DNA from 3 places in the Caballeronia sp. HLA56 genome. Region 3 is predicted to be linked to each of the others. Evidence: predicted binding sites of a transcription regulator. Region 3 holds the regulator's gene; each other region holds the start of a gene.
What was found. The regulator LexA, encoded in region 3, represses DNA repair genes until DNA is damaged. The targets are predictions, from matches to a motif close to ACTGTATNNNNATACAGT.
Positions count from the first base shown of each region.

Region 1: ACYQ47_RS06315 (DUF2471 family protein) is a predicted target of LexA. The motif match lies at 8,299-8,316, and genes of this name have one in related genera.
Region 2: imuA (translesion DNA synthesis-associated protein ImuA) is a predicted target of LexA. The motif match lies at 2,166-2,183, and genes of this name have one in related genera.

Region 1 is NZ_BAAHOB010000001.1:1,385,130-1,395,393, reverse strand. Features, by position in the region: gene ACYQ47_RS06365 (ABC transporter substrate-binding protein) at 1-280, opposite strand, end outside; gene ACYQ47_RS06360 (NADPH-dependent FMN reductase) at 541-1,179, shown strand; gene ACYQ47_RS06355 (nitroreductase family protein) at 1,267-1,860, opposite strand; gene ACYQ47_RS06350 (multidrug effflux MFS transporter) at 1,962-3,191, opposite strand; gene ACYQ47_RS06345 (DUF1272 domain-containing protein) at 3,349-3,585, shown strand; gene ACYQ47_RS06340 (hypothetical protein) at 3,621-4,139, opposite strand; gene ACYQ47_RS06335 (YceI family protein) at 4,289-4,921, shown strand; gene tdh (L-threonine 3-dehydrogenase) at 4,933-5,964, opposite strand; gene ACYQ47_RS06325 (glycine C-acetyltransferase) at 6,080-7,282, opposite strand; gene ACYQ47_RS06320 (helix-turn-helix domain-containing protein) at 7,441-8,043, shown strand; gene ACYQ47_RS06315 (DUF2471 family protein) at 8,344-8,700, shown strand; gene ACYQ47_RS06310 (DUF2252 domain-containing protein) at 8,735-10,177, opposite strand.
Region 2 is NZ_BAAHOB010000005.1:1,654,359-1,664,622, forward strand. Features, by position in the region: rRNA gene ACYQ47_RS27310 (23S ribosomal RNA) at 1-1,734, shown strand, start outside; rRNA gene rrf (5S ribosomal RNA) at 1,852-1,965, shown strand; gene imuA (translesion DNA synthesis-associated protein ImuA) at 2,250-3,113, shown strand; gene ACYQ47_RS27325 (Y-family DNA polymerase) at 2,998-4,650, shown strand; gene ACYQ47_RS27330 (error-prone DNA polymerase) at 4,658-8,131, shown strand; gene ACYQ47_RS27335 (dTDP-4-dehydrorhamnose reductase family protein) at 8,125-9,060, opposite strand; gene ACYQ47_RS27340 (heavy-metal-associated domain-containing protein) at 9,057-9,263, opposite strand; gene cueR (Cu(I)-responsive transcriptional regulator) at 9,365-9,802, shown strand; gene ACYQ47_RS27350 (DUF3563 family protein) at 9,976-10,122, shown strand; gene copM (CopM family metallochaperone) at 10,212-10,264, opposite strand, start outside.
Region 3 is NZ_BAAHOB010000005.1:1,886,482-1,896,745, reverse strand. Features, by position in the region: gene ACYQ47_RS28455 (CysB family HTH-type transcriptional regulator) at 1-804, opposite strand, end outside; gene ACYQ47_RS28450 (sulfate/molybdate ABC transporter ATP-binding protein) at 817-1,911, opposite strand; gene cysW (sulfate ABC transporter permease subunit CysW) at 1,932-2,834, opposite strand; gene cysT (sulfate ABC transporter permease subunit CysT) at 2,831-3,736, opposite strand; gene ACYQ47_RS28435 (sulfate ABC transporter substrate-binding protein) at 3,876-4,910, opposite strand; gene lexA (transcriptional repressor LexA) at 5,180-5,857, shown strand; gene ACYQ47_RS28425 (hypothetical protein) at 6,025-6,351, shown strand; gene ACYQ47_RS28420 (DUF2939 domain-containing protein) at 6,510-7,127, shown strand; gene ACYQ47_RS28415 (universal stress protein) at 7,289-7,798, opposite strand; gene nodI (nodulation factor ABC transporter ATP-binding protein NodI) at 8,103-9,053, shown strand; gene ACYQ47_RS28405 (ABC transporter permease) at 9,139-9,915, shown strand; gene gnd (phosphogluconate dehydrogenase (NAD(+)-dependent, decarboxylating)) at 9,961-10,264, opposite strand, start outside.

The DNA.
Region 1 (10,264 bases), on a different contig from region 3:
CGAGCGTGGCGATATCCGCCGCACGCGAAAGCAGCGCTTCGTTCACGGCCGCGCCGCCGGAGAGCGTGTGCCATTCCACGTCGATCTTGATTCCGGCGCGCTCGCCTTCCTTCTCGATGAGCTTCTGGTCCTTCACGACCTTCAGCAGCAGCGAGCCGATGCCGTATTGATCGGCGACTTTCACTTCGCCTTCAGCATGCGCGCATTCGAAGGGAAGCGCGATCGATGCGATCAGCGCGAGCGCGGCCATGCTGCGATTGCTTGAGCCTTTGATCGTCATGCGGGGATTTTTGCCGTGGATTCGTCGCGCCAAGACGATGAAATGTACAAGCCGTCTCGTCACGCGCGAACCAAGAAAACGCCATACGGTTATCTCCGTGCGAGATAAGGTGCGCGGCACGGCACTTGCACATGCTTACTGAATATCCTTAGCGCAAATCATGCGTTCCGATACGCACGTTCGCTGGCTATCATGTTTAGTCTGTCGGCTCGCCGTAAAACGAACGCGCGCGCTGCTTTACCTTTCATGGAGCGTTCACCTTGACTCGAAACACCTCATCGCGTCAGCCGCTGGTCGTCGGTATCGGCGGAACGACGCGGCCGGCATCGTCGACCGAGCGTGCGCTGGCTTTTTCGCTGCGCGGCGCACAGGAATCCGGCGCGCGCGTGCAGTTGTTCGGCGGCGCGTTCCTGCATAGCCTGCCGCACTACGCGCCTGAGCATCGCAATCTGACCGACGAGCAGCACGAACTCGTCGAGGCGGTGCGTATCGCCGACGCAGTGATCATCGCGACGCCGGGCTATCACGGCGGCATCTCGGGGCTGGTCAAGAACGCGCTGGATACGCTGGAAGAGCTGCGTGAGGACGAACGCCCTTATCTGGATGGGCGCGCAGTCGGCAGCATCGTGACCGCTTACGGATGGCAGGCAGCAGGCACCGTGCTGACGTCGCTGCGTTCGATCGTGCACGCGTTGCGCGGCTGGCCGACGCCTTTCGGTGCGACCGTCAACACGCTTGAAACGCGTTTTGAAACCGCCGATACGTGCTCCGACCCGAAGGTCGTCGAGCAGCTGCGCACCGTGGGCCGTCAAGCATCGAGCTTTGCGCTCGCATTCGCCGCGCACGATAGCGACGCTTATCACGATGTCGAACGACGCGTGGCCGTCGCGCAGAGTTAAACGACGTCGCCTTAACGAAAAAGCCTTCGCCGTGCGTGGCGAAGGCTTTTTTTCATGGGCGCTACGGCTTGTTCGCGCTCGCTATCACTAAGCCGATTCGGGCCATCCACCGAACTTGGCGATCTCGTCCAGCGCAAGGCGTGCACGTGGCGCCTGCTCACGTTCGGCAAGCGCTTCGGGCAACGCCTCTGCCTCGCCATGATGCGCGATGGAGATCATGCTCAAAGCCTGATAGCGCTCGGGAATGGCGAAGGTATCGCGCAATTTCGCTGCATCGAAGCCGCCCATCGCATGGGCGGCGAGGCCGAGTGCATGCGCCTGCAACAATACGGCAAGACCCGCGGCGCCCGCGTCGTAACTCGCGCTTGGATTGATGGTGCCTTTGGCCGTGAGCGTGTCCGCAAGAACGGCGATGAGCACCTGCGCATGCGCGTTCCACGACTGATTGAACGGCACGAGCGTGGCGAATGCGCGCTCGAACGCCGCTGCATCTTGCCCCTTCTCGAACACCACGAAACGCCACGGTTGAACGTTATAAGCGGACGGCGCCCAGCGTGCGGCTTCCAGAACCGCGACTACCTGTTCACGCGCTACGGGCTGTTCTGCATACGCGCGCGGACTCCAGCGCCCTGCAAGCAGCGGATGAATGTCGATATCGGTTGGGGCGGGACGATGTGTCATGCGTTTATCTTCGATGGATATGACCATGCTTCATATGCGAAGCTTGGCAGTCAAGGGAATGCATCAAGTGTCGCCGATGCGCGCGGCATGGACAAGTCGCTTCAGGCGTTCATCTGTTCGAGATGCGCGAGCAGCTTCGTCACCATCCACACGACGGTAAGTCCAAGCAACACGAAGAACGCTGCAAGGGGCGCGAGGATATGGACCGATACGAAGCCCGCGAGTCCCATCATCACCGCCGATACGAGCAGCAATGCGCAACCGAGTATCGCGCTCGTCAATCCAGCAATGTGGGGAAACAGCGAGTTGCCCTTGGCCATCAATGTCGGATACATGGCGCCTGCGCAGAAGCCCATTACGAGGACCGGTAGCGCAAGCGTCCACACTTGCAGACCTATCGTCAACGAAAGCAATAGCATCACGATGGATGCGCCCGCCATGATCCGCGAGCCATACTTGAGCCGTTGTTCTGCTGTCGGCAGACGCAGGCTGTGAATACGGTTGGACAGGCCGCCGAGAAAGTACATCAAGCCGATGCCAAGCGCGAGGTAACCGAAGTAAGTCGGCGGCTTATGCAACGTGTTCTGCACCATGAAAGGCCCGACGATGTTGAACACGAGCAGAATGCTGTAGCACAGTCCTTGCGCAAGAAAGCAGCTCTGAAAAACCGGGCTCGACAAGACCTTGCCCGTATTCGCGACGAGCGTACGCAATTCGAGTCGAACAGGCTTGGGTAATGTCTCGCGATAACGCCACACGAGCACCCACATGACGATCGAATACACGAGCAGAAACACGAGACAGGCCTTCCAGCCGAACCACTCCTGCAAGTGCGCACCGATCACGGGCGCAATGATCGGCGCGAGTCCCCAAGCAATCGACATGTAGGTGAATGCGTGCAGCAGCGCCTGGCCTTTGAATGAATCGGTGATGATTGCCTTGGCGAGCAGATTGGTGGCCGCAATGCCGAAGCCCTGCAAACAGCGCGCCAACAGGAATGTTTCGAGGCTCGGCGCGACGAGTGACAGCAGACAGCCGACCGTATAGACGACGAGTCCGAAGGCCAGCACTGGCTTGCGGCCGTATGCGTCCGCTATCGGACCAAATACGAGTTGGCCTAGCGCATAAGCGGCCATGTAACTGGATACGCTCGACTGGATCGCTTGCGGCGAGGTATCGAAGAAGCGCGCCATCGCGGGCAGCGCGGGAACATAGATGTCGATTGCGAGCTGCCCTGCCGAAGCGAACAGGCATACGAGAAACAACAGATAGCGCGGCGAATTCGATACGCGCGCGACGGTACTGGTGCGGCTGGGAATGTCGGATGGCATGGAGGCGTCGGGAAGCGGGTGGCGATGTGCGATGGCATCGCAACGTATTGTGCCTGCATGAGCGGGATTTGGCGTAAATGTCCACTGCACGCGCGGGGATTGGTACGATCTCAGGCTCGAGACCATGAATGCAGCACTGAGGAGAAAGGAGCAAAAAATGCTTGAATTACGGCCCGGTTGCGAATGTTGCGACAAGGACTTGTCGCCCGCTTCATCGGAGGCATTCATCTGCTCGTTCGAATGCACATTTTGCAGCGACTGCACCGAGCAAGTGCTAAAGGGCACGTGTCCGAACTGCGGCGGTGAACTGGTGAAGCGTCCGCGACGACCGGCGGAGAAACTGGAGAAGAACCCGGCATCGACGAAACGAGTCTTTAATCCAGCGTGCCGTTGATTAGTTCGGATGCCGTATAAAATCGAGTTTGACGGTCAAAACTTGACCTTGATCTGAAAGCCGAGCGTGAACGGCAAGTCGCTCGAAGGAATGGGCGGAATGAGGATGATGTTCGCGCCCACGCGCTTATAGTCCACCATGATGAGCGGCGCGGCCACGGGGCCAAGCGTGTGATTGTGCCCAATGCCCCAGCGGCCGTAGTCATAACCGGAGATCAAGCCACCCATGGCTGCGAGCCGCACGAAGCCCCAGTGAAGGAACTCGGGCGCCCAGACGCCGCCGCCGTAAAACGAAGGCTTCGAGAGCGAGTTGCGGAAATAGCCGCCGGTCACTGCCCATTGCGGCGAGACCCAGCATTCCACGCCAATGCCGGGATTGAACTGCTCGAAGTGCTTATCGGGATGAACGTGATGCGAGCCGATCATCGCATCGATCCAAACGCCGTCAGAGCACAGCGCGGCGTGCGCCGACGGCGTCCAAGATACCGTGATGGCAGCGAGCGCCGCCGCACACGCGGCGCGAGCGAATCGGAAACAGAGTGGCCATGAGCGCATGATTTAGGCGTCTTATTTTCGAGATGAAGGTCGTCGCGAACTCTACCTGATCGTGCCATTTTCGTGTGATGAACTGACACGCACGTGACGAATGCGCACTTTCCTTTTTCGGAGGAAACTCGTTTTTCGCGTCGAGGAGATACAGATCGATGAAAGTTTGGAAAATCTTGCAAAGCGTCGCGCTATTCGCGTTGATCGCAACGAGTGGATGCACGCCGCTTGCGGTCGTCACGCACAGTGTGTCCGCGAATGAATCGAGCGTGCCGCCCGGGATCTATCAGTTAGATGCACATCACTGGAATGTGAGCTTCGACGTCGATCATCTTCATTATTCGCGCTTTGTCATGCGTTTCGACAAGACGGCCGGACAGCTCGACTGGAGCGCGGATGGCATGACGGGGAGCACGGTACATGTGACTATCGACGCCGCGAGCGTCAATACGAATGTGCCGTTGCTCGACCGGATGGTGAAGGGCCCCGACATGTTCGATGTCGCGCGTTATCCGAACATCGAATTCGTCAGCACCGGCTTCACGCGTACGGGCAACGACAAGGGCACATTGGCAGGCAATCTCACGATTCGCGGAACGACACGACCCGTCACTCTGGATGTCACGTTCAACGGGCATTCGGTCGATCCACTGACCAAGCTGGAAACGTTAGGCTTCTCGGCCAACGGTCATTTCAGCCGCGCGCAGTTCGGACTGACGACGTGGTATCCGGCAGTCGGCGACGATGTTCACGTCGCCATTCAGGCCGAGTTCGCAAAAGAGAAGCAGTGAAGCGCTGACACTTACGCCGCGGTCCAGTCGAGCACGACCTTGCCGCTGTTGCCCGAAAGCATGGTGTCAAACGCGCGCTGGTAGTCGTCGACGGGGAATGTGTGCGTGAGGATCGGCGAAAGATCCAGACCACTTTGCAGCATTGCGACCATCTTGTACCAAGTCTCGAACATTTCGCGCCCGTAAATGCCTTTGATCTCAAGGCCTTTGAATATAACCTGATTCCAGTCGATCGCAGTTTGCGCGGGTGGAATGCCGAGCAGAGCGACTTTGCCGCCGTGGTTCATCGCTTCCAGCATGGCGGTGAAAGCGCTCGGTACGCCGGACATTTCCAGGCCGACGTCAAACCCCTCGGTCATGCCGAGTTCTTGCATGACATCGCGCAAATTTTCATTGGAAACGTTGACCGCTCGCGTTGCACCCATCTTGCGGGCAAGTTCGAGACGATATTCGTTGACGTCCGTAATGACGACATTACGCGCTCCGACGTGCTGCGCAATGGCGGCGGCCATTACACCGATGGGTCCGGCGCCGGTAATCAGCACGTCTTCGCCGACAAGGTTGAACGAAAGGGCAGTGTGCGTCGCATTGCCGAAGGGGTCAAAGATCGCGGCGAGGTCGTCGGAGATATCGGGCGGAATTTTGAACGCGTTGAAGGCAGGGATCACGAGGTATTCGGCAAACGCGCCTTCGCGATTCACGCCAACGCCAACGGTGTTGCGACACAAGTGACGGCGACCTGCGCGGCAATTGCGGCAGAAGCCGCATGTGATGTGACCTTCGCCGGAAACGCGATCGCCGATGGCAAAGCCGCGGACTTCCTGTCCCATCTCGACGATCTCACCGACATATTCATGGCCGACGTGCATCGGCACCGGTATCGTCTTCTGCGCCCAGTCATCCCACTTCCAGATGTGGATATCCGTACCGCAGATTGCAGTCTTACGGATGCGGATGAGGACATCGTTATGTCCGACTTCCGGCCGCTTGACGTGAGTCAAGGTAAGACCGGGGGCGCGTTCGAGTTTGGCAAGTGCTTTCATTGTTGGTGTTCCAGGCGGTTGTGTCGCGGCGCTGCTTGTGACCGCGCCGTGCATCTGAAGGTCGGGAGACGTGTCCTGACTTTATGCGCATAAAGGACCCTGCGAAGCGTGAGTCCTAACCGATCACACCAAGCGAGCGGCCCACGCGCGCGAAGGCATCGACTGCGCGGTCGATGTGTTCGGCGGTGTGGGCGGCGCTCATCTGCGTGCGGATGCGCGCGCGGCCCTTTGGCACGACAGGGTATGAAAATCCGATCACATAAACGCCTTCGTCGAGAAGCGCGTCGGCCATCTTCGAAGCGAGTTGTGCATCGCCAAGCATGACGGGAATGATCGGATGCTCGCCGGGCACTAGATCGAAACCTAAAGCGGTCATCGCTTGCCGAAACCGCGCGCCGTTTTCGCGGACGCGTCGCCGGAGCGCGGCGCCTTCATCGCTATCCAGCAACTCAAGCACTTTCAGCGACGCAGCCGCAATGCTCGGCGCAAGCGTGTTCGAGAACAGATACGGCCGGCTGCGCTGCCGCAACAAGTCGATGATCTCCTGATGCGCAGCCACATATCCGCCTGACGCACCACCAAGTGCCTTGCCGAGCGTACCCGTAATGATGTCGATTCGATCGAGCACGCCGCAATACTCGGGCGTCCCGCGTCCGTTCTCCCCGATGAATCCAACGGCATGCGAGTCGTCGACCATCACCAGCGCGCCATAGCGCTCAGCCAGATCGCAGATGCCAGCAAGATTGGCGATGATGCCGTCCATCGAGAACACGCCGTCAGTTGCGATCAATTTGAAGCGGGCGCCGGCTGCATCGGCTTCCTTCAAGCGCGCTTCGAGGTCTGCAAGATCGTTGTTCTTGTAGCGCAAGCGCTTTGCCTTGGAAAGACGCACGCCATCGATGATGCTCGCGTGGTTCAACTCATCGCTGATGATTGCATCATCCTCGGTCAGCAACGTCTCGAAGAGCCCGCCGTTCGCGTCAAAACAGCTTGAGTAAAGAATGGCGTCGTCGGAGTGGAGGAACTTCGCGACTTGTTGTTCCAGCGCTTTGTGTACCGTTTGTGTTCCGCAAATAAAGCGAACGGATGCCATGCCAAAGCCATCTGCTTCAAGTCCGGCTTTTGCGGCATCGACCAAGCGAGCGTCGTTCGCAAGACCGAGATAATTGTTCGCGCAAAAATTGAGGACGGTGCTCCCGTTGGCAAGGCGGATCTCCGAGGACTGCGGGCTAGCGATGACCCGCTCGCTTTTGTAAAACCCGGCGGCGCGAATCTCGTTAAGCATAGTTTGCAAATGGGAGAGGTATCGGTCTTTCATCGGCATCTTTCCAGTATCCGGCTGTTCGAGAGTAGATGCAGACCAGCCAAGCTCGGCCACACCTTTAGCCCTGTTATAGTTCATTCATTGCATTGGACAGGTTCGGTATTTCGAACCGATTTCCAATATATCGAACACTCTAAGGGAATGCAGCGTTCATGACAAGTTCTGTCACAAGCGGCAAGGCCGGTGATTCCTCAGCCAGCGGAACTGCGCCACCGCGCGTTGGCGAGCAGATTCAGCGTCTACGCAATGAAAGGAAATTGACACTCGATGACTTATCCAGGGCCGCTGGCGTTTCGAAATCGATGCTATCGGAGATCGAGCGGGACAAGGCCAATCCAACTATTGCCGTGGCGTGGCGGCTAACGAACGCACTGGGTATTAGCCTCGATCAGCTATTTGCGCAGCAGAAGGCCGGTGACGTCATACGCGTTGCAGGTCCGCATGAGATTCCGACGTTGAATGGTGATAACGGCGGCTATCAGCTTCGCGTGTGGGGACCGATTGAGCTGGCTGGAAAATTCGAATGGTACGAGCTCACGTTGCACGCGGGTGCGGCGCTCATCTCGGACGCGCATGAGCCAGGCACGCGGGAGCATTTGACCGTGTTAAATGGCGCGATCGAAATCGAAGCATCAGGTGCTGCGAAGCGACTGAAGGCGGGGGAAACCGCACGTTACGCTGCCGACGACGGTCATGTCATTAGGAATGTCGGGCGAGGCGAAGCAAAGGCTTTGCTCGTGGTTATACATGGGTAATGGCCCGACTCGCGAGTCTGCGGTTTTCCGCGAGCAGGTGCTCCGCCTCTCCTCCAGCGCACAGCAACGGTGGCATGGCACTTCTTTATGCGCATAAATTTCTGGCGCGTCCTGCGAAGACGTAGCATCCGTCTGCGTCGCGCGGCCGCCTTACGTGACTCGCCGCGCACTCCCACGCAGGACTGAACCGCCCATAAGCGAAACCGCACATACACGCAAGGCGACTGGCGAGACCCTACTTTCATGGCGGCAAGTACTGTATATTTATACAGTACAAAGACCAGTCGGAAGGGGCGAATCATGGAGTCGAACGGCGAGCATCTCAGCAGGAAGCAGTTTGCACGTGCGGTACAAGATCTGGACCGCATTACGCGACAGATTGCGGGCCGATACATCGATCTGGGCGTGCCGTTGACCTGGCGTTTGCTGCACGCCATCGAAGCGGAAGCCGTGGCGGACCTGGGCTTCGCTGGCCGGCACGAGGCTGCGTTGCGCGAACTTTTTGCCCGCCCCGACGACTTCCATTTCCCCGAAACCGACGACGTGGTCGATGTCGCCTCTTCCGACGCTTTGCCGGCAGTATTCGCATTCGCCGTCGACGCCTACGAATGCGCTGCACGACAAGGCCGACCGCAACTGGCCATCGCCGCACACTGACATGCGAGCGATGCACGCCGCACATCGCTAGTCATCAGGCGGCAAAGTCCGCCGCCATGTCCGCATCCGTGCGCGCCATAAGTCTGCCGCTGCGGCAGGCCAAGCGGAACGCGTCGTAATCTTTTTCGACTTGATCCGCATAGGAGCTCGCGTATCGGACGAGCACTTCCGCCATGCGATCACCAGAACCCAGATAGCCGGAAATCTCAAGCGCGCAGCCGCTTGCCTTGGCATGCGCGCGCGCGAGCGCCCAGCCGCATAGCGACGCGTATCCGCGAAAGGCCTCGCCGCTGAATGTTTCGAGGTCGGCGGATATTTTCATGTCGCGCAGTTGGCGAACATAAAGCGGGCGTCCAACCGGGCCTGACGCCCAGCCTAGAAAAGGATCGCTCGCCGCCTGCATCAGGCGTTGCCCGTGAACGATGCGATGCCCGTCGTGCGTATGTTTCGTCGCGCCGACGTAGCGCGCCACCACGGACGTCGATGCCTCTTTCAACTGCAGGAAGAGCGCCTTACCAAGATGATCGGTAAGCAACAACACGAAGCATCGCGTTCCGACACTTCCCACTCCAACCACTTTGAAAGCGATGTCCTGAAGCGCGAATTGCGACAAAAGCGCGGCGCGCTCGGATGTCAGCGTCGAAACGTAATCGCGTATGAGCGGAGTCAGGATCGTGTGCGAATCGCCTTCGAGCTTCATCCACTCGTCGTCCTCGTCGACGAGCGTGCTTGCGCCACGAATATGAAAGATCGCGGGCGGCGCGTCGCGAATTCGCCAGGCATCGCCCGATCGATCGGCGAGCTTCGGCAGCAGCTTTTCATGCGTGCGCCGGCTCGCGCGTTCGCTACCGCGCTTGATCCGACGTTTCACGTCTTCGTTTTGCACATCGTCGTACATCCTGTCGAACGTAATTCGTTCGTACCAAAGATCCAGCACGCCCATCTCGGCATACTCGCGCATGTGCTGCTGATAGCTCTGGGCCGCTTCGAAGCAGAGTGCTTCAGAGCCCGCACGCCCGTGGCCCAGATGCCTGCCCGCGACCGCCACGCTCGCGACGAGTCGCTTGACGTCCCATTCCCATGGACCTTGTGCGGTTTCGTCGAAATCGTTCAGATCGAATACGAGCGCACGCTCAGGCGTCGCGAACCCGCCGAAGTTTGATAGGTGGCAGTCACCGCAGATTTGAACGGTCAATCCACTCGAAGGTGTACTAGCCAGATCGTGCGCCTGAACAATCGCGCTGCCACGAAAAAAAGCAAAGGGCGATGCCAACATGCGGCCGTATCGCAGCGGAATCAGCGCAGGGACGCGACCCATGCTGCTTATTCGCAGCAACTCGATGGGATCGCGATCGATGTCGCCGACAGCCTCTTGCGTGCCTCGTGGTGTTCGCTGACGCGCGGCACGTCCGCTAGCCCGGCGTTCCTGCCACGTCGACGTCGATTGCCCCGAGTCTGATGCGAAGCCTTCGCCCATGGATCACCTCTCGTTATTATTCGAAGTACGTCACATCGAAAACAGTAGTCGACGATTGCAAACACCGCTACAAGACACTTCACCACA
Region 2 (10,264 bases), 230 kb from region 3:
CCGAAGCTGCGGATGCATATTTATATGCATGGTAGGAGAGCGTTCCGTAAGCCTGCGAAGGTGCGTTGAAAAGCGTGCTGGAGGTATCGGAAGTGCGAATGCTGACATGAGTAGCGATAAAGGGGGTGAAAAGCCCCCTCGCCGTAAGCCCAAGGTTTCCTACGCAACGTTCATCGGCGTAGGGTGAGTCGGCCCCTAAGGCGAGGCAGAAATGCGTAGCTGATGGGAAGCAGGTCAATATTCCTGCACCATTGTTAGATGCGATGGGGGGACGGATCGCGGAAGGTTGTCCGGGTGTTGGACGTCCCGGTCGCTGCATTGGAGAAGGTGCTCAGGCAAATCCGGGCACATAATTCAAGGGTGTGGCGCGAGCTTCCTCGGAAGCGAAGCAATTGGAAGTGGTTCCAAGAAAAGCCTCTAAGCTTCAGTCTAATAGTGACCGTACCGCAAACCGACACAGGTGGGCGAGATGAGTATTCTAAGGCGCTTGAGAGAACTCGGGAGAAGGAACTCGGCAAATTGGTACCGTAACTTCGGGATAAGGTACGCCTCTGTAGCTTGACTGGCCTGCGCCAGGAGGGTGAAGAGGTTGCAATAAACTGGTGGCTGCGACTGTTTAATAAAAACACAGCACTCTGCAAACACGAAAGTGGACGTATAGGGTGTGACGCCTGCCCGGTGCCGGAAGATTAAATGATGGGGTGCAAGCTCTTGATTGAAGTCCCGGTAAACGGCGGCCGTAACTATAACGGTCCTAAGGTAGCGAAATTCCTTGTCGGGTAAGTTCCGACCTGCACGAATGGCGTAACGATGGCCACACTGTCTCCTCCCGAGACTCAGCGAAGTTGAAGTGTTTGTGATGATGCAATCTCCCCGCGGCTAGACGGAAAGACCCCATGAACCTTTACTGTAGCTTTGCATTGGACTTTGAACCGATCTGTGTAGGATAGGTGGGAGGCTATGAAACCGGAACGCTAGTTTCGGTGGAGCCGTCCTTGAAATACCACCCTGGTTTGTTTGAGGTTCTAACCTTGGTCCATGATCTGGATCGGGGACAGTGCATGGTAGGCAGTTTGACTGGGGCGGTCTCCTCCCAAAGTGTAACGGAGGAGTACGAAGGTACGCTAGGTACGGTCGGAAATCGTGCTGATAGTGCAATGGCATAAGCGTGCTTAACTGCGAGACCGACAAGTCGAGCAGGTGCGAAAGCAGGTCATAGTGATCCGGTGGTTCTGTATGGAAGGGCCATCGCTCAACGGATAAAAGGTACTCTGGGGATAACAGGCTGATACCGCCCAAGAGTTCATATCGACGGCGGTGTTTGGCACCTCGATGTCGGCTCATCTCATCCTGGGGCTGTAGCCGGTCCCAAGGGTATGGCTGTTCGCCATTTAAAGAGGTACGTGAGCTGGGTTTAAAACGTCGTGAGACAGTTTGGTCCCTATCTGCCGTGGGCGTTGGATATTTGAAGGGGGCTGCTCCTAGTACGAGAGGACCGGAGTGGACGAACCTCTGGTGTACCGGTTGTCACGCCAGTGGCATCGCCGGGTAGCTATGTTCGGAAGAGATAACCGCTGAAAGCATCTAAGCGGGAAACTCGCCTTAAGATGAGATATCCCCGGGGCTTCGAGCCCCTTGAAGGGTCGTTCCAGACCAGGACGTTGATAGGTCAGGTGTGTAAGTGCAGTAATGCATTGAGCTAACTGATACTAATTGCCCGTAAGGCTTGATCCTATAACCAGTGTGTTTGAACCACTGGCGAGTTATGCGTGTGCGACAATCGCCACCCAACATTTACTGCTTCTTCCCGGATTGGTTGTGTGCCCACCCGGCGCACGACAACAAGTCATGCCTGATGACCACAGCGAGTTGGTACCACCCCTTCCCATCCCGAACAGGACCGTGAAACGACTCCACGCCGATGATAGTGCGGATCTCCCGTGTGAAAGTAGGTAATCGTCAGGCTCCTCATGCAGCAACAAAAACCCCACCCCCAAACAGGTGGGGTTTTTGCGTTTCTGCAGCGTTTGGCGCGAGAAAGAGTCTTGCTTACATCACGGACGCAAGCACCGAATCTCCATCCAGAAACATTCAAATCCCCTCCAGTCGTCCGTCTCAAGCCCGTCGAAAACCCACATCGACCGTTTACCTCGTCGCCTCGAAATACTGTATAAATATACAGGACAAAAGGGTTGCCGAATGCTCTGGGCATGAGCAGGCTCTTGCATTCGGGTGGACGGGGAAGACTCATGGGTGCAGCACTTTCACTGCTCGATATCGGGCTGACATCGCGCCTGCAGCAGCAGCTTTGGCAAGGCGAGCAGGTCGGCGTGTCGGACGCGGGTGTCGTTTCGAGTGGCTATCGGGCGCTCGATCTGGTCTTGCCAAATACCGGCTGGATGGCCGGCGCCGTCACTGAATTGCTTATCGAAGAATGCGGGGTCGGCGAGGTCAGGCTGCTCGCGCGTTCGCTTCGTGAGTTGGTGACGAAAAGAGGCCGCACCGTCATCTTCGTGGCGCCTCCCTGGATGCCCAATCCAGCAGCGTTCCGGTCGATGAACATCGCGCCGGGCAAGCTGGTCTGGGTCAAAGCGCCCGAGGATCAGGTGCTATGGGCGGCCGAGCAATCGCTCAAACAGGATGGCAGCGGCGCGGTCCTGATCTGGCTGCCCAAGGCGCGGCCCGATGCGCTGCGTCGTTTGCAAGTGGCCGCTCAGGAATCGCAGTCGCTGGTGTTTCTGTTCCGTCCGCTCGATGCCGCGAAGCAATCCTCCGCGGCACCATTGCGCATCGTCTGCAAACCGGTGCTGCCTGCGCACGCGCAGACAATGAATCGTCGCGAATGGATGCAGGTGGTCATGCTCGAAATCGACATCATCAAGCGGCGTGGTCCGTTGCTGGAAAAACCGCTGCAGTTGCGTTTGCCGCTGCAAATGCCGGCATTGCCTGAGCACATTCGTCGCGCGGATCAAGCCAGGAGAGCACGAGAGGTCAATCATGTTGTGGATAGCGGTGACATTGCCGCTTTTATCGCTCGAAGCAGTCAGGCCGCCATCGATGCCGTCGATCTCGACGAATTCGACCTCGCCTGGAACGGGCTCGATGCCCGGTGAAGCGCTCGTCGGCAATTCGGTTGCGAACGCGGACGATTCCGGTCAGCCATGTTTCGCGCTCGCGGATCACGCGCGCATTCTGCTGCCCGATCTCGTCGCGTTCCGCCTCGGCGTGCGCCCGGGCAGCACGCGCTCGCATGCGTTCGCGCTCGCGCCGCGGCTCACTTTGCTTGCCGTCGATATCAGCGAAGAGCAGCGCGCTCTCGAAGCAGTGGCGTTGTCCTTGCTCGCGTTCACGCCGAAGGTCGTGCTTGCACATGCGAATACCGTGTTGCTGGAAGTCGGCGCGAGCATGCGGCTTTTCGGCGGCTTGCGCAGCCTCTTTGCAAAGGTGCGCTCCACGGTGAAAGATTGTGGCTTCACGTCCCGGATGGGCTGTGCGCCGACCGCGTGGGGCGCGTGGCTCCTTGCGCACGCGCGCACGCGACGAGTGGCAAAACGCGTTCGTATTGTGAAAGAGGCAACACTCGTGCGCGCGCTCGATGCCTTGCCGGTGTCTCTCGTGCCGTCGGCGGCATCGCATGGCAATGCGTTCGAGCAGATTGGTTGCGTGACGCTCGCCGACTTGCGTCGCTTGCCGCGCAAAGGCGTGGCGCGGCGTTTCGGGCAGGGCATTCTGCAATGGCTCGCGCAAGCTTACGGGCAGGCGCCCGATCCGCGCGAAGCGTTTTGCGCGCCGGCATCGTTCGAGGCGAAACTCGAGTTGCAGGCGCGCGTCGAAAACGCCGATGCGCTGTTGTTTGCGGCACGCCGGCTCGTGTTGCAACTCGCCGGTTGGCTGAACGCGCATCACTCGGCGGTCAGCGAGTTTTCGCTTTTGCTCGAACATGAATTGGCGGCGCGCAACGCACCCAAGACATCGACGCTCAAGATTGCATGGGCTGTGCCGACGCGCGATGCCGAGCACATTCTCTGGCTGCTGCGCGAAAAGCTGAATCAGGCAACCTTGATCGCGCCGGTGATCGAGATGAAGCTTTTGGCCGACAAGGTCAGCGAGCACGAGCCGCCCGCCGATACGCTTTTCCCCATGCCGGGTTCCGATGCCGACTCGATGGCGCAGTTGCTGGAGCGTCTGAGCGCGCGACTCGGCGCGGAAAATGTCGTGCAATTGAGCGAGCGGGAGGATCATCGGCCGGAAGCGGCGGTGACGGTCGAAACATATCAGCCTGAACGTAAGGCCAAGCCCAAGCGCGGAAAAAAGTCGCGCGCGAAAGAGGGCGTCGAAGCGCCGACGCCAGACGACACGGAAGAAGAAAGCGCGGAATCGTTCGAGCTTCCCGACCAAGCCGTGCCTTCGCAGCCGCGGCCATCGTGGATTCTCGAAACGCCGCAAAAGCTGATGTTGCGCAACGAGCGGCCGTTCTATCGTCGCGCGTTGAAGCTCATCAGCCGGACCGAGCGTATCGAAGCGGGCTGGTGGGACGGCAACGGCGTTCAACGCGATTACTACGTCGCCTCCGACGATCGCGGCCGCATGTTCTGGGTGTATCGCGAGCGTCTGACGGGCGACTGGTTTCTCCACGGGTTTTTTGGATGACGCCGCCATGGAAGATTTGAGCGACCTCATCGGCCTGGGCGGTGGCGACGGCAAAGGCAAGTTCTCCGGCGCGATGTCCGCCTCGGCGTTCTTGCCCGGCTACGCGGAACTGCATTGCCTGAGCAACTTCTCGTTCCTGCGCGGCGCTTCGCATCCGCAGGAACTGGCGGCCGCCGCGCTCGAACACGGCTATACCGCGCTAGCGATCACGGACGAATGTTCGCTTGCGGGCGTCGTGCGCGCGTACGGCGCGATCAAGGAAATCGAGACGCGGGCGCAAGCCGCAGCCGACGCGGCGCGAAAGGCCGGCGAGCCGTCGCCCAAGCAGGCAACGTTGAAGCTGATAATCGGCAGTGAATTGCATCTCACCGATGCCAACGGCGAGCCGTTTTGCACGCTCATTGCGCTGGCGACCAATCGCGAGGGATACGGCAATTTGTCGGAGCTGATTTCGCTTGCGCGCTCGCGTTCGCCGAAGGGAACGTATCGGATTGGTCCGGAAGATTTCACGAATCCCGCCGCCACTCCGCCCGACTCGTTCGATGCCACCGATTTACGCGGCGATATCGCACATCTGAAGCATCTGCCGCACTGTCTCTTGATTCTGGTTCCGCAACGCTTGGCCACGCTTGCCGATACGCTCGATCGCGCTCATTGGCTCGGAAGTTTCGCCGCTGGCCGCGCCTGGCTTGCGCTGGAGTTGTGGCAGGACGGCAGCGACGATGAGCGTCTCGCTTCGTGCCGCGTGATTTCGAAGGCGAGCGGCTTGCCTCTCGTTGCGGCAAGCGGCGCGCTGATGCACGCGCGTTCGCGCAAGCCCTTGCAGGACACGTTGACGGCAATCCGCCTCAATCGTCCGCTGGCCGAATGCGGTTACGCGCTCGAAGCGAACGCGGAGCGGCATCTGCGTACACGCTTGCGCATCGGCGCGTTGTATCCGAAAGAAGCGATTGCCGAGACCTTGAAGGTCGCGAAGCGCTGCACCTTCGAGCTCGATGAATTGCGCTACGAATATCCCGAGGAACTCGTGCCGCCCGGCGAAACGCCAGGCAGTTATCTGCGCAAAAACGTGATCGCGGGCGCGCTCAAACGCTGGCCGAACGGATTGAGCGTGGAAACCATCGGGCAGATCGAAAAGGAGCTGGAACTCGTCGCGGACCTGAAGTACGAGAAGTATTTTCTGACGGTCTACGACATCGTCGCGTTCGCGCGCAGCCGGAAAATCTTGTGTCAGGGGCGCGGCTCGGCGGCCAATTCGATCATCTGTTATTGCCTCTACATCACGGAGATCAATCCGGTCGAGATGAGCATGCTGGTCGAGCGCTTCATTTCGCGCGCGCGTAACGAACCGCCGGATATCGATGTCGACTTCGAACATCAGCGGCGCGAGGAAGTCATCCAGTACATCTATCAGAAGTACGGGCGGCATCGCGCGTCGCTCGCGGCGTCGCTCACCACGTATCACACGAGGAGTGCGCTCAAGGATGTCGGCAAGGCGCTGGGACTGGATGCGTCGCTCATCGAACGGATCGGCAAGTCGCAGCAGTGGTGGGATGGTCCGTCCGCGGTGGCCGGTTATCTGAAAGAAGCGGGTTTCAACGAAGACTCGCACGTGACGAAGCATCTGATCCGGCTTACGCGCGAGTTGCGCGGCTTTCCGCGTCACTTGTCCCAGCACGTCGGCGGTTTCGTGATCGCGCGCGAACGCTTGTCGCGCCTCGTGCCGATTGAAAACGCCGCAATGAAGGATCGCTGCGTGATTCAGTGGGACAAGGACGACATCGATCAGCTCAAGCTGTTGAAGGTCGATGTGCTCGCGCTCGGCATGCTCTCCGCGATCCGGCGCGCGCTCGAATTCATCGCGCTGCGGCGTGGCGTGCCGGATTTCGGCATGACGCATGTGCGTCGCGAGGACAAGGCCGTCTACGAGATGTGCTGCCGCGCGGACACGGTCGGCGTGTTCCAGATCGAATCGCGCGCGCAGCAGAGCATGCTGCCGCGTCTTCGGCCCAACAAGTACTACGACCTCGTGATCGAAGTGGCGATCGTGCGGCCCGGTCCAATTCAGGGCGGCATGGTGCATCCATATCTGCGCCGCAAGCAAGGGCTCGAGGAAGCGGAGTATCCGAAGGAAGAACTGCGGCCGGTGCTCGAGCGTACACTCGGCGTGCCGATTTTCCAGGAACAGGTGATGAAGCTCGCGATGGTCGCCGCAGGCTATAGCGCGGAACAGGCCGATCAGCTACGCCGCGCGATGGCCGCATGGCGACGCGGCGGTCATCTGGAAAAGTATCAGGCCGATCTGATGACGAAGATGCTCGCGCGCGGCTACGAGGAAGAGTTCGCGGCGCGCGTGTGCAAGCAGATCGAGGGTTTCGGCGAATACGGTTTTCCCGAGAGTCATTCGGCGAGTTTCGCGCTGCTCGTCTATGTCAGCGCGTGGATCAAGCGCTACGAACCGGCGGCGTTTCTGGCCGGCTTGCTGAATAGCCAGCCGCTCGGCTTTTATTCGCCATCGCAACTCGTGCAGGACGCGCGGCGTCATGGCGTGCAGGTGTTCGCGCCGGATGTGTCGCTGAGCGACTGGGAATCGGTGCTGGAAATGCCGCCTGGCGATGGCGTGCGCGTCTTGCAGGATGCCGAAAAGCAGCGGCGGCGTCAGCAGTTCTACGGCACACCTTGCCCGGATCAGGTATTTCGCAAGACCATGCGACGCGGCGCGCGCAAGCTCAAAAAGCGCGTCAGGCTCGATGCCCAGGCGTACGGCGCGGGCGGTCCGGGCGTGCGCATCGGGCTGCAACTGATCAAGGGTTTTTCACAAGCGGCGGCCGAGCGGATCATGGCGGCGCGCGCTCAAGCACCATTCGTCGATGTCGACGATCTCACGCGTCGCGCGGCCCTGTCGCGTCGCGAACTCGAAGCGCTCGCGGCGGGCAATGCGCTGCAAAGCATCGCGGGGCATCGGCGTCAGGCTTGGTGGGCGGTGACCGCGCAGCAGCGCGCGCCGGAATTGCTGCGCGATGCGCCGATGACCGAAGCGCCGCTCGCGTTGCCGGAAGCATCGGAAGGCCGCGAGATCGTCGACGACTACGCGAGTCTCGGGCTCACGCTCAATCGTCATCCGCTCGCCTTGCTGCGCGAGCGGCTCGCGCGCCAGCGTTTCAAAAGCGCCGCTGAACTCGGCGAGACTCGCAACGGCCGCTTCGTGCGGGCGTGCGGCATCGTCACGGTGCGGCAGCGGCCGGGCACGGCGAACGGCACGATCTTCCTGTCGCTCGAGGACGAAACCGGCTCGATCAACGTGATCGTCTGGCCGGGGCTCGTCGAGAAACAGCGCAAGGTGTTGCTGGGCGCGTCGCTGCTCGGCGTGCAAGGCGTCTGGCAAAAAGAAGGCGATGTGCGGCATCTGGTGGCGCAGCGGCTCGAAGACCATAGCGCGCTGCTTGGCCGGCTCGCCGCGCCGAGCCGCGACTTTCACTGAGCTTGCTCGGGATATCGAGCGAGCAGATGCGCGATCGCGGTATCGAAAGGCGTGCGCCGTCCAATGCCGAGCGCTTCGAGCCGCCCCGAATCGAGATGACAGTCGCGCGGGCGCGGTGTCGCGTCCATGGGCGTGGTTTGCGCGACGAGCTTCGCGTCGAGTTTCAGTACTCGCGCGATGCGCTCGGCGATATCGAACTTGGTCATCGGCTCGTCGCCGGACCATTGCGCGATGCCCGAGATCGTCTCGCCTTGCGCGTGCTGTTCGAGCATGCCGCGGATTACCACGGCGACATCGGGCGTGTAGGTCGGATAGCGGGTCGCCCAGGCGTCCATTGGCGCGGGCGCGTTCGCGGCATCGGCCGATCGGACGATGGCGGGCGTGAGGCTCGTCACCGCCGATTCACTCCAGTCGACAACCGGACCGTAGAGCAACGGCAGCCGCAGCACGCATGAAGCCGGATCGCACGCGAGTAGCGCGCGCTCGCCATCCAGCTTGCTATGGCCGTAGGCGTTGAGCGGCGCGGGCGCGTCGTCGGGAAAGTAGGGCGGCGAGGTGCCGTCGAACACGTAGTCGGTCGAGATCGACAATACCCAGGCGCCGAGCGCGCGGGCTTCGGTCGCGATTGTCTGCAAGGCATCGACGTTGAGCGCGCGGGCGAGAGCGGGATCGTTCTCGCACACATCCGGACGGCGCTCGGCCGCGGCGACCACGACGGCATTCGGCTTCTCGCGCCGCAGAAAGGCGCGCACGGCGTCGTGATCGCGAATATCGAGCGACACGCTGCCCGCATCGCCATGCCGATGCGTCGTGCGCACGACGCGCCAGTCATGCGCCTCGACCGCGTTTTTCAGCTCGGCGCCGACCGCGCGCCCCAGCAAACCCGACGCGCCGATGAGCGCAACGGTAAAGCGTTCGCTGGCGCTCATGCGGACGCGGCGCCTTTGACGGTGTAGCCGGCGTCGTCGATTGCGTCGATCAACGCCTCATTCGTCTGCGATGACTCGACTGTCACGCGGCCATGTTCGAGATCGACGCGCACTTGCGCTTGCGGATCGATTTCATGAATCGAGCGCGTCACGGCGGCGACGCAATGCTGGCAACTCATGCCCTGAACTTCGAACTCGGTCATCCCGGTTTCCTCGCTTGAAAATTGGATCGATGACAACATCGTATACCTTGCCATGATGGGAAGGTGTAGAGTCGATTTCAAGATTTTATGCGGAGCGAGAAATGAACATAGGTGAAGCGGCTAAGGCCTCGGGCGTAACGGCGAAGATGATCCGCTACTACGAGAGCGTCGGCTTGCTCAATCCGGTGGGACGAACGTCGTCGGGTTATCGCGTGTATGGAGCGCAGGAGGTTCATGCATTGCGGTTCGTCCGGCAAGCGCGGCGGCTTGGTTTCCTGGTGGAAGACATACGCAAATTGCTGGCGCTATGGCAAGACCGCTCTCGGGCAAGCGCCGAAGTGAAGGCGATTGCAACGGAGCACGTCGCCGAACTGGACCGCCGGATCGATGAACTGACGAGCATGCGCGATACGCTCGTTCATCTTGCGAACCACTGTCATGGCGACGAGCGTCCTGATTGCCCCATTTTGGATCAGCTTGCGGAGTCATGCACCAACAGTGTGCTTTCGCTCACGGACGCTGTAGAAAAAGCTGCTTGAAATCAGTCGGTTGAGTAAGACAAAAAAGACGCACCACTGCGTGGCGAAATGCACAGTGTTCATGCATATAGCTACACTTTTTGAAATTCAGGCGCTATAATCCGGGTTATCCCTTATACGGGTAATCCCTGACCCGAAATGCCAGGGATCGTCGAAATCCTTGGAGAAACATCATGTTTGCAGTCCTGCTCGAAAAACTCAGCATCTGGTTTGAAACCGCCGAACAACGTCGCCGTGAAGAGTATCTGGCGCAATCCGCGGATATCGTTCAGCTCGAAATGCGCATCCGCTCGCTCGAATCGAACGGCTACAACGCTTAAGGCGCAGTAGCGCCGCACAAGGCGCCACGGCCATGCAAAAAGCCCCGCAACGCGGGGCTTTGTCGTTTTTGGCGCGATGCTCGTTCCGCTTACTTCGTTTGCGGATGCGCCGCGAGCCACTGCTTCATGAAGCGGATTTCCT
Region 3 (10,264 bases):
GCTCGCCTCGAACAGATGCTGCGTATCGAGCGCGACGAGTTCGCTGTCGCGCTTCGGGTCATACGCCATCGCCGCGACGATGCCGATACCCATGCCAAGCTCGACATACGTCTTGATCACGTCGGCATCGATGGCGGTGAGGACGATATCGGGAATGGCACCCGCGCTCGCGAAGGCCTGGTCGATATGCGAGCGTCCCGTGAAATCCTGATCGTAAGTGACGACGGGATACTCGGCGATCTGTTCCAGCGTGATGTTCTCGAGTCCGACGAGCGGATGGCCCTTCGGCACGACGACCGTGTGATGCCACGAGTAGCACGGGAACGTGACGATGTCGGGATAGCGGTCGAGCGCTTCCGTCGAGATGCCGATATCCGCTTCGCCGTTGATGATCATCTGCGCGATCTGCTGCGGACTACCCTGACGCAGCGCGAGATGCACCTTCGGGAACACTTCCGTGAACTGGCGGATCACCTTCGGCAGCGCGTAACGCGCTTGCGTGTGCGTCGTCGCCACGACGAGATGGCCGTTGTCCTGATCCGCGAACTGGCGCGCGACGCGGCGCAGGTTTTCAGCGTCGAGCAACATGCGCTCGATCAGCTGATGCACCTGTTTGCCAGGCTCGGTAAGACCGGTCAGACGCTTGCCGCGTCGGATGAAGATATCGACGCCGAGTTCGTCCTCGAGGTCCTTGATCTGCTTCGACACGCCAGACTGCGACGTATAGAGCACGTTCGCGACCTCGGTCAGATTCATGTTCTGACGCACTGCTTCGCGCACGAAGCGCAATTGCTGGAAGTTCATTTCAGCCTCTCTTTATGCCGTTGCTTTTGTTTGTTGTGCCCCGCTCGCATCGCCTGCCGGGAAGACGCGCAACGCGCGCGGCACGGCGGTCGCGCCGTCGCCTACGTCGAGTCGCAGCGTGCGCCACGACTCGCGGTCGAGTTCCGCTTCGAGAATGCGCCCCGAGTTGCCTTCGAGTTCCACGCGCACGGAGCCGCCGAGCGTCACCACGCGCCGCACGCCGACCACGATGCCGTCGCGATGCGTGCCATCGACGGGATAGATCGCCAGATCGTGCGGACGCACGTAGGCCAGCGCGCGGCCGCTGAAATGCGCGGGCACGGCAATGGCCTGCGTGGCGCCATCGGCGACGAAGCCGTTGGCATCGACATGACCTTGCAGGCGATTGGCCGCACCGAGGAACTCGTAGACGAACGAGGTCTGCGGATGGTCATACACGTCTTGCGGGCTGCCCACCTGCTCCACGCGCCCGTGATTCATCACGACGATGCGGTCCGCCACTTCGAGCGCCTCTTCCTGGTCGTGCGTGACGAAGAGCGTCGAGATATGCAGATCGTCGTGCAGACGGCGCAGCCAGCTACGCAATTCCTTGCGCACCTTGGCGTCGAGCGCGCCGAAAGGTTCGTCGAGCAGCAGCACTTTAGGTTCGACGGCAAGCGCTCGCGCCAACGCGATACGTTGACGCTGACCGCCCGACAGTTCGGACGGAAAGCGCTCCGCGAGCCAGTCGAGTTGCACGAGCTTCAACAATTCATGCACCTTCTCGCGGATGACGGCCTCCGTTGGCCGCTCGCGGCGCGGCTTCACGCGCAAGCCGAAGGCGACGTTCTCGAACACGGTCATGTGGCGGAACAGCGCGTAATGCTGGAACACGAAGCCGACTTGCCGCTCACGCGCGCCCACTTCGGCAACGTCCTCGCCGTTGAGCACGACCTGACCGGCATCGGCATATTCGAGGCCGGCGATCACGCGCAAGAGCGTGGTCTTGCCGCAGCCGGAAGGTCCGAGCAGCGCGACGAGTTCGCCCGACGGAAAATCCAGCGTGACGTTGTCGAGCGCGGTGAAGGTGCCGAAGCGCTTCTGCAGATTGCGAACGATGATGCTCATGATTGATCCACGCCTTCCATTTATACGGTTGCCTTCACGTCGCTCAGCGTGGCCGTCATGCGGCGCTCCGCGAGCAGCTTCAGCCCGAGCGTGACGAGTGCGAGCAATGCAAGCAGCGACGCCACCGCGAAGGCGGCCGAGAAGTTGTATTCGTTGTAGAGAATCTCGACGTGCAGCGGCATGGTGTCGGTCTGGCCGCGAATGTGGCCCGAGACCACCGAGACCGCGCCGAACTCGCCCATCGCGCGCGCGTTACAGAGAATCACGCCGTAGAGCAGGCCCCACTTCACGTTGGGCAAGGTCACGCGCCGGAAGATCTGCCAGCCCGACGCGCCGAGCACGTGCGCGGCCTCTTCCTCGTCGTTGCCTTGCGCCTGCATCAACGGAATCAGTTCGCGCGCGACGAACGGGAACGTCACGAAGATGGTCGCGAGCACGATTCCCGGCACCGCGAAGATGATCTGCACATCGTGCGAAATCAGCCACGGTCCGAACCAGCCCTGCGCGCCGAACATGAGCACGTAGATGAGGCCGGAGATCACGGGCGACACCGAGAACGGCAAGTCGATAAGCGTCGTCAGAAGAGCCTTGCCGCGAAACTCGAACTTGGCGATGGCCCACGATGCCGCGAGCCCGAACACCACGTTGAGCGGCACGGCAATCGCGGCGGTCAAGAGCGTGAGCTTGATGGCCGACCACGCGTCCGGGTCCTTGAGCGAATCGAAGTAATAGTCGATGCCCTTCGCGAAGGCCTGCACGAACACGGCGACGAGCGGCACGACCAGAAACAGCGCGAGAAACACAAGCGCGATACCCGTGAGTATCCAGCGCACGGCGCGCGGTTCGGTGACGGGATTGAGCCGGTTGGTCTCGCCGCGCGCGGCAGTGTTCACGGGAAGCGCCTTGCTGTTTGGCGTGCTCATGCGTGACCTCCGCCCGGAGTTCCGGCATGCAGCGAGGGCCCCGCGGCCACCACGGGCGCCGCGCCCGTCTTGCTCGTGCGGCGTTGCAGGAACCATTGCAGCGTGTTGATGAGGAGCAGCATGAGAAAGGACACGCACAGCATCACGACGGCGATGGCCGTCGCGCCGGCATAGTCGTACTGTTCGAGCTTGGTGATGATGAGCAGCGACGTGATCTCCGACTTCATTGGGACATTGCCCGCGATGAAGATGACCGAACCGTATTCGCCGAGCGCGCGCGCGAACGCAAGGGCGAAACCGGTCAGAAGCGCGGGAAAGAGCGCCGGCAACACGACGCGGCGAAACGTCAGCCAGCGCGTGGCGCCGAGACATGCGGCGGCTTCTTCCTGCTCGCGCTCGAAGTCTTCGAGCACCGGCTGCACCGTGCGCACGACGAACGGCAAGCCGATGAACGTCAGCGCCACGAGCACGCCGAGCGGCGTGAACGCCACCTTGATGCCGAGCGGCGCGAGATACTGCCCGATCCAGCCGTTGCTCGCGTACACGGCGGCAAGCGAAATGCCGGCGACGGAGGTCGGCAGCGCAAACGGCAGATCGACGATGGCATCGACGACACGCTTGAACGGGAACGTGTAGCGCACGAGCACCCATGCGACCAGGAAGCCGAAGATCGCGTTGATGACCGCCCCGCCGAGCGCCGCCGTGAAAGTGAGCCGATACGACGCCAGCACACGCGGCCCGGTGACGGCGCGAACGAACTGCGCCCAGTCGAGCGTCGCGGTCTTGGCGAAGGTCGCCGCAAGCGGAATCAGCACCACGAGGCTCAGGTAAGCCACCGTGATGCCGATCGTCAGCCCGAAGCCGGGTAACGCACTCGGCTTTCGGAAAGTGAACGTTGTCATCTTTGCTTCATCCTTGATCGTCCTGCCTTCGGCGCCCGGGGGATAAGCGCACTGTTTTTTAGTCTCGTCATGCGCGGCCGTCTTTGCGGCCGCTTTCATTGCGACTCGAGCGCCTCGCGGCGCCCGGTCTCTTGTCTGCTTACTGCGGCTGATAGATCGAATCGAACACGCCGCCGTCCGCGAAGTGCGTCTTCTGCGCTTTGGTCCAGCCACCGAAGGTGTCGTCGATGGTGTAGAGCTTGAGCTTGGGGAACTGCTTGGTCAGCTCGGTGGGCACCTTGTCCGAACGCGGACGATAGAAATTGCGCGCCGCGATCTGCTGGCCTTCGTCGCTATACAGATACTTCAGATACGCTTCGGCCAGCTTGCGCGTGCCGTGTTTGTCGACGACCTTGTCCACCACCGCCACCGGCGGCTCGGCCAGAATGCTCACCGAAGGAACCACGATCTGAAACTTCTCCGGACCGAATTCCTTGAGTGACAGGAACGCCTCGTTTTCCCATGCGATCAGCACGTCGCCCTGACCGCGCTGCACGAAGCTGGTGGTCGCGCCGCGTGCGCCGGAATCGAGCACGCCTGCGTTCTTGTAGAGCTTGGTCACGAACTCCTTCGCGGTCTCTTCGTTGCCGCCGGGCTTGTGTTGCGCATACGCCCACGCCGCCAGATAGTTCCAGCGCGCGCCGCCCGAGGTCTTCGGGTTCGGCGTGACGATCGACACGCCCGGCTTGGTGAGATCGTCCCAGTCCTTGATGCCCTTCGGGTTGCCCTTGCGCACTAGAAACACAATGGTCGACGTGTACGGCGATGCATTGTCCGGCAGACGCTTCTGCCAGTCCGTCCCGACGATGCCCTTGGAGGCGAGCGCGTCGATGTCGTAAGCAAGCGCAAGCGTCACGACGTCTGCCTGAAGCCCGTCTAGAACCGCGCGCGCCTGGCCGCCGGAACCGCCATGAGATTGCTTGAAGGTGACCGTTTCGCCGGTGTCCGCCTTCCACTTCTTCGCAAAGGCCTGGTTGAAGTCCTGATACAACTCGCGCGTCGGATCGTACGAGACGTTCAGAAACGACGTGTCCGCGTGCGCGGTGGCCGAGATTCCGAAACTGGCCGCCGTGATCGCCAGCGCGGCAAAGATTTGTTTCGCGCCGCCCTTCAATCCAGCCCTGATGCTATGCATTCCCCGTTCTCCGTCTTATCGAATTGACGGAATCAGTCTAAAGGCGAGCTTATATGATTAGAAATAATTGTTTCTCACTTTTTTAGATGCAAAAGTGCTAAAGCGAGGTTTTTCGCAGTCCGAGGGACGAATAGCGACGGTTTGAGCGCGCTGCAGCCTTGTCAGTAAAGGATCTGGCGATGAACTTCAAGTAAAGCTTGAAAAGCGCGAAATACTGTATAAAAATACAGTCATCTGTCCATCCATACAGTGCGCCGAGGCTCCAGCAAGTGACCAAACCCTCAAAACTTACCGCGCGACAGCAGCAAGTGTTCGAGCTCATCCAGCGAGCCATCGACCGCACGGGCTTTCCGCCCACGCGTGCCGAGATCGCCGCCGAGCTTGGCTTCAGCTCCGCGAACTCCGCCGAGGAACATCTGCGGGCACTGGCGCGCAAGGGCGTGATCGAACTCGCGGCGGGTTCGTCGCGTGGCATCCGCCTGTTGGGAGGCTCCGCGCGCATCGACCGTTCGGACGACCTTCCGCATCAGTTCACCTTGCCGCATCAGAGCATCATGCAGTTGTCGCTTCCGCTGGTCGGGCGCGTTGCGGCGGGCAGTCCCATCCTTGCGCAGGAGCATATTTCGCAACACTACGCGTGCGACCCTGCGTTCTTTTCGGGCAAGCCTGACTATCTGCTGAAGGTGCGCGGCTTGTCCATGCGCGACGCGGGCATTCTCGACGGCGACCTGCTTGCCGTACAGAAGCGCAATGAAGCGAAAGACGGGCAGATCGTGGTCGCGCGTATTGGCGACGACGTCACGGTGAAGCGCTGGAAGCGCCGGCCAGATGGCGTGGAATTGGTCGCGGAGAATCCCGACTACGAAAACATCTTCGTGCGCTCCGGCAGCGGCGACTTCGCGCTGGAAGGAATCGCGGTCGGGCTCATCCGCTCCGGCGAGTTCTAACGTACGACTCGAGCGCGCGGCGCGTCAACACCGCCGCCCGCTTCGCCTCCTCGCCCTCGCGCGACGCGGCACGTTTCAAAAATTACAAGCATGACGGCCACCGCTCGCGGCGTGCCGCGGTGCGTCCTATCGTCTGTCGTCTGTCGTCCGCCGTCTGGAGAGTCATCATGGAACGTTTCGCCCGTTTGCTGCCCTTTCGTCAGTTTGGCCGTCTGCGTCATTTGCGCTCGCTGATCTCATGCGCCGTGGCGCGACCTGAAGCGGCGCCCGATCTCTTCGACGAGATGCCCGCGTTGCCGTCGCGTCAACCCGCCTTCGCCCGTGTGTCGCTCAATAGCGCGGTGCATGCGGAATCGGAACAGCGCGCGCCGGTGCGGGTGTATCGCAGTGAGTCGCGGGTAATCATGGTCGGCAATATCGGCGAGGTGTCGCGCATGATCGACCGGTGTATCGACGAGGAACGCGCCGGCGTTAGCAGCGGCATTCTGGCCTGAGCGCGGTCGAGCGTTTGCCGAGTGAATTTGAGTTATGTGCAATGCAGGCAGTCCGCAATCTATCGGCTGCAAGGAATGAAGCTCGGGATATATCCGGCGTGAACATGGTCAATCGTTCTTTCATGTCACCCATGTCACGCCAGGGGTCGTTCCTTCGCATGTCCCGCACTACGCGTTGTTTCGTCGCCGCGCTCGTCATTCTCTTCATCGTTGCAGGGTTAAGCCTTGTCTATGCGTCGCCCTATATCGCGCTGAACCGCGTCAAGCACGCGGCCGATGCGCGCGATGCACAGACCGTCAACGAATACGTCGACTTCCCTGCACTGCGTGAAAGTCTCAAAGAGCAAGTCGGCGCACTGCTGACGCGGCGCGTCGATATCCAGACGAGCGGCAATCCGCTCGCGATCATCGGTGCAATGATCGGCGCGGCGCTCGTAGGGCCGCTGGTGGATTCCTACGCTACGCCCGAAGGCGTCGCCGCGATTTTGAATGGCATTCCGCCGCGGGGAGATCTAGGCGAGCATCCACCCGATGTCGTGCCACCGGTTCGAGACGGTCAGGCGGCGGCGAGTTCACCGCCGTCGGAAGCGGCATCGGGCATGGTTGCGACTCAAGAACCGCCGCGACAACCACCGCAGACCACGGCCGGATATCGCAGCTTCGATACGTTCGTGGTGACCTACCAGCACGGTGCCGGCGATGCGCGGTACTCCGCGATCTTTCATCGGTACGGGTTGATAACGTGGAAGCTGGTCGCGGTTGATTTGAACGGGTGAGTTCGTTGTTGGACAACCATTAAAGTGCCGGTAAGCGCTTCATGGCATTTTTTGCGGCGTTAAGCGTGCGCGGCCGTCACGCAAGGAGACGGCAGCTGGCGGCTGATAGCGCAAAACAGCACTGGCCCGACGCAGGCCAGCCTCATCGCGCAAACCTATCCTCAAACACTTACTTCGGCCCGGTCCGGCTTCGCCGCATAAGCCGCCTCATCTTCCGCTTCGGCCGACTCACCTGCCTGACAAACCGCAACCAATATGCTGCATGACACGCGATCGAGCAGCGGTGTGTTGCCCGCGCCCATCCACCAGCGCGCGAGACCGCTGCGGCATCGATGGCCGACCACGACCAGATCGACCTTAAGAATTTCCGCCAGCGTGGCGATTTCATCGATCGGATGCCCGAATGCGAAATGGCCCTGCGCCTGCAAGCCGCGTTCGCGCAGCCACTCCACGCCTTCTTGCAGGATATCGCGTGCGGCATCCTCGAACCGTCCGCATGCCATGTCGGTCAGAAGACCGGCGCTTTGCGCAATGCTCGAACGCATATCCACCACCGCCAGCACGTGCGTCTCCGCGTTCAAGGCAAGCGCGAGATTCGCGCCCTGACGCAACGCCTTGCGGCCCTCTCTGGAGCCGTCGTAGCACAACAGGATTTTTCGATAGCCTGACATCATGATCTCCCTGCCGCGTAGCCGATGGTGTCGGCAAATCGAGTGCGGCGCATCTTCATCATGGTAGGTCGCCTCATGCGTGGCAACGATGGAAAACGCTTACATGGCAACAAGCGCTAGCGCACACCGTGCCAGAGGCCTGAGCGCCTTGCCAGACAAGCGCGCGGCGCCATTTGCCAAAACAACAGGAAGACGCGATGCACGCTTCGATCACAGGAACGATGCATGCGCTTGCATGCAAAGCGCCGCGCTGGTGCATTGGATTACACTAGCCGGCTGAGTTTTCTCCTCGCAGGACCGCCGCATGACCGACATAAATCACCGAGCTGGCGCGAACTCGAACGCGGCGCCAGCGATCGAATTCAGCGAAGTCAGAAAACATTACGGCGAGCGAAGTGTCGTCGATGGCTTGTCGTTCGACGTTCAGCCTGGCGAGTGTTTCGGCCTGCTTGGCCCGAACGGCGCGGGCAAGACGACGACGCTCAAGATGCTGCTCGGCATTACATCGCCCGACAGCGGCACGATCCGTCTCGTCGGCGAACCCGTGCCAGCGCGCGCACGCTTCGCGCGGCAACGCGTGGGCGTCGTGCCGCAATTCGACAACCTCGATCCCGACTTCACCGTGCGCGAAAACCTGCTCGTCTTCGGCCGCTATTTCGGCTTGACAGGTGCGCGCATGGAAGCCATCGTGCCTTCGTTGCTCGAATTCGCGCGCCTCGAAAGCAAGGCCCAAGCGCGCGTCGGCGAACTGTCGGGCGGCATGCGGCGGCGGTTGACGCTGGCGCGCGCCCTCGTCAACGATCCCGACGTGCTCGTGATGGACGAACCCACCACCGGCCTCGATCCGCAAGCGCGCCATCTGATCTGGGAACGCCTGCGCTCGTTGCTTTCGCGCGGTAAAACCATTCTGCTCACGACGCACTTCATGGAAGAGGCCGAACGCCTGTGCGACCGGCTTTGCGTGATCGAGGAAGGCCGCAAGCTCGCGGAAGGAAGGCCGCGCGAGTTGATCGAATCGGTGATCGGTTCGGACGTCATCGAAATCTACGGACCCGATCCGCAGGCGCTGGCCGCCGAACTGGAACCGTTCGTCGCGCGCACGGAGATCAGCGGCGAAACGCTTTTCTGCTATGTCGACGACCCGCAGCCCGTGCATGCGCGCGTGAAGGGCCGGACGGACGTGCGCTATCTGCATCGTCCGGCGAATCTCGAAGATGTTTTTCTGCGCCTGACCGGGCGCGAGATGGTGGACTAATCAAGCGATGGACACTTTCGATCGATCAGGCGCAAGCATCGAGAAAACACGCGTGCGAGCCAAACACGCCGATACGCTCTCGCCCATGAGCAACGCGCTTCCCGCCAACGCGAGCAACTGGATGTCGGTATGGCGGCGCAATTATCTGGTGTGGAAGAAGCTCGCCATTGCATCGATGATCGGCAATCTTGCCGATCCGATGATCTATCTCTTCGGGCTAGGCCTCGGTCTCGGCTTGATGGTCGGCCATGTCGACGGCGTGTCGTACATCGCGTTTCTGGCGGCGGGCACGGTGGCGTCGAGCGTGATGATGTCCGCGAGTTTCGAGGCCATGTATTCCGGTTTCTCGCGCATGCACGTGCAGCGTACGTGGGAAGCGATCATGCATACGCCGCTCACGCTCGGCGATATCGTTCTCGGCGAAGTGATCTGGTCCGCGAGCAAATCGGTCTTGTCGGGCGTGGCGATCATGCTGGTGGCGGGCGCGCTCGGCTATGCGAGTTTTCCGTCGATGCTGCTCGCGCTGCCCATCATCGTGCTTACGGGACTCGCATTCGCGAGCACGGCGATGATCGTCACAGCCATTGCGCCGAGCTACGACTTCTTCATGTTCTATCAGACGCTTGCACTCACGCCCATGCTCTTGCTCTCCGGCGTGTTCTTTCCGGTCGCGCAATTGCCTGCTTTTGCGCAGCATGTGACGCAGGCGCTGCCGCTTTATCACGCGGTCGAGTTGATCCGCGCCGCCATGCTTGGCCGGCCCGTGCACGGACTCGCGTTGCATCTCGCGGTACTCGCGGCGTATTCGGTCGTGCCGTTCTTCCTGTGCGCGTGGCTGTTTCGCCGCCGCATGATGAAATAAAGGGCGATGAATCATCGCCCTTTATTCCGACAAACGACCACGGATTTACTTCACGCCGAACTCTTTGTGGCCGCCGAAGCCGAAGCGCATTGCCGATAGCATGCGCTCGGGGAAGGCTTCGGCATCGCGCGACCGGAAGCGCGTATAAAGCGCCGCTGACAACACTTGCGCCGGCACCGCTTCCTCGATGGCCGCTTCGATCGTCCAGCGCCCTTCGCCGCTATCGGCCACTTCGGTCGAGTAGCGTTCGAGCGAACCATCGCCCGCAAGCGCGCCCGCCGTCAGGTCGAGCAGCCACGACGACACCACGCTGCCACGCCGCCAGACTTCCGCGACGTCGGCCAGATCG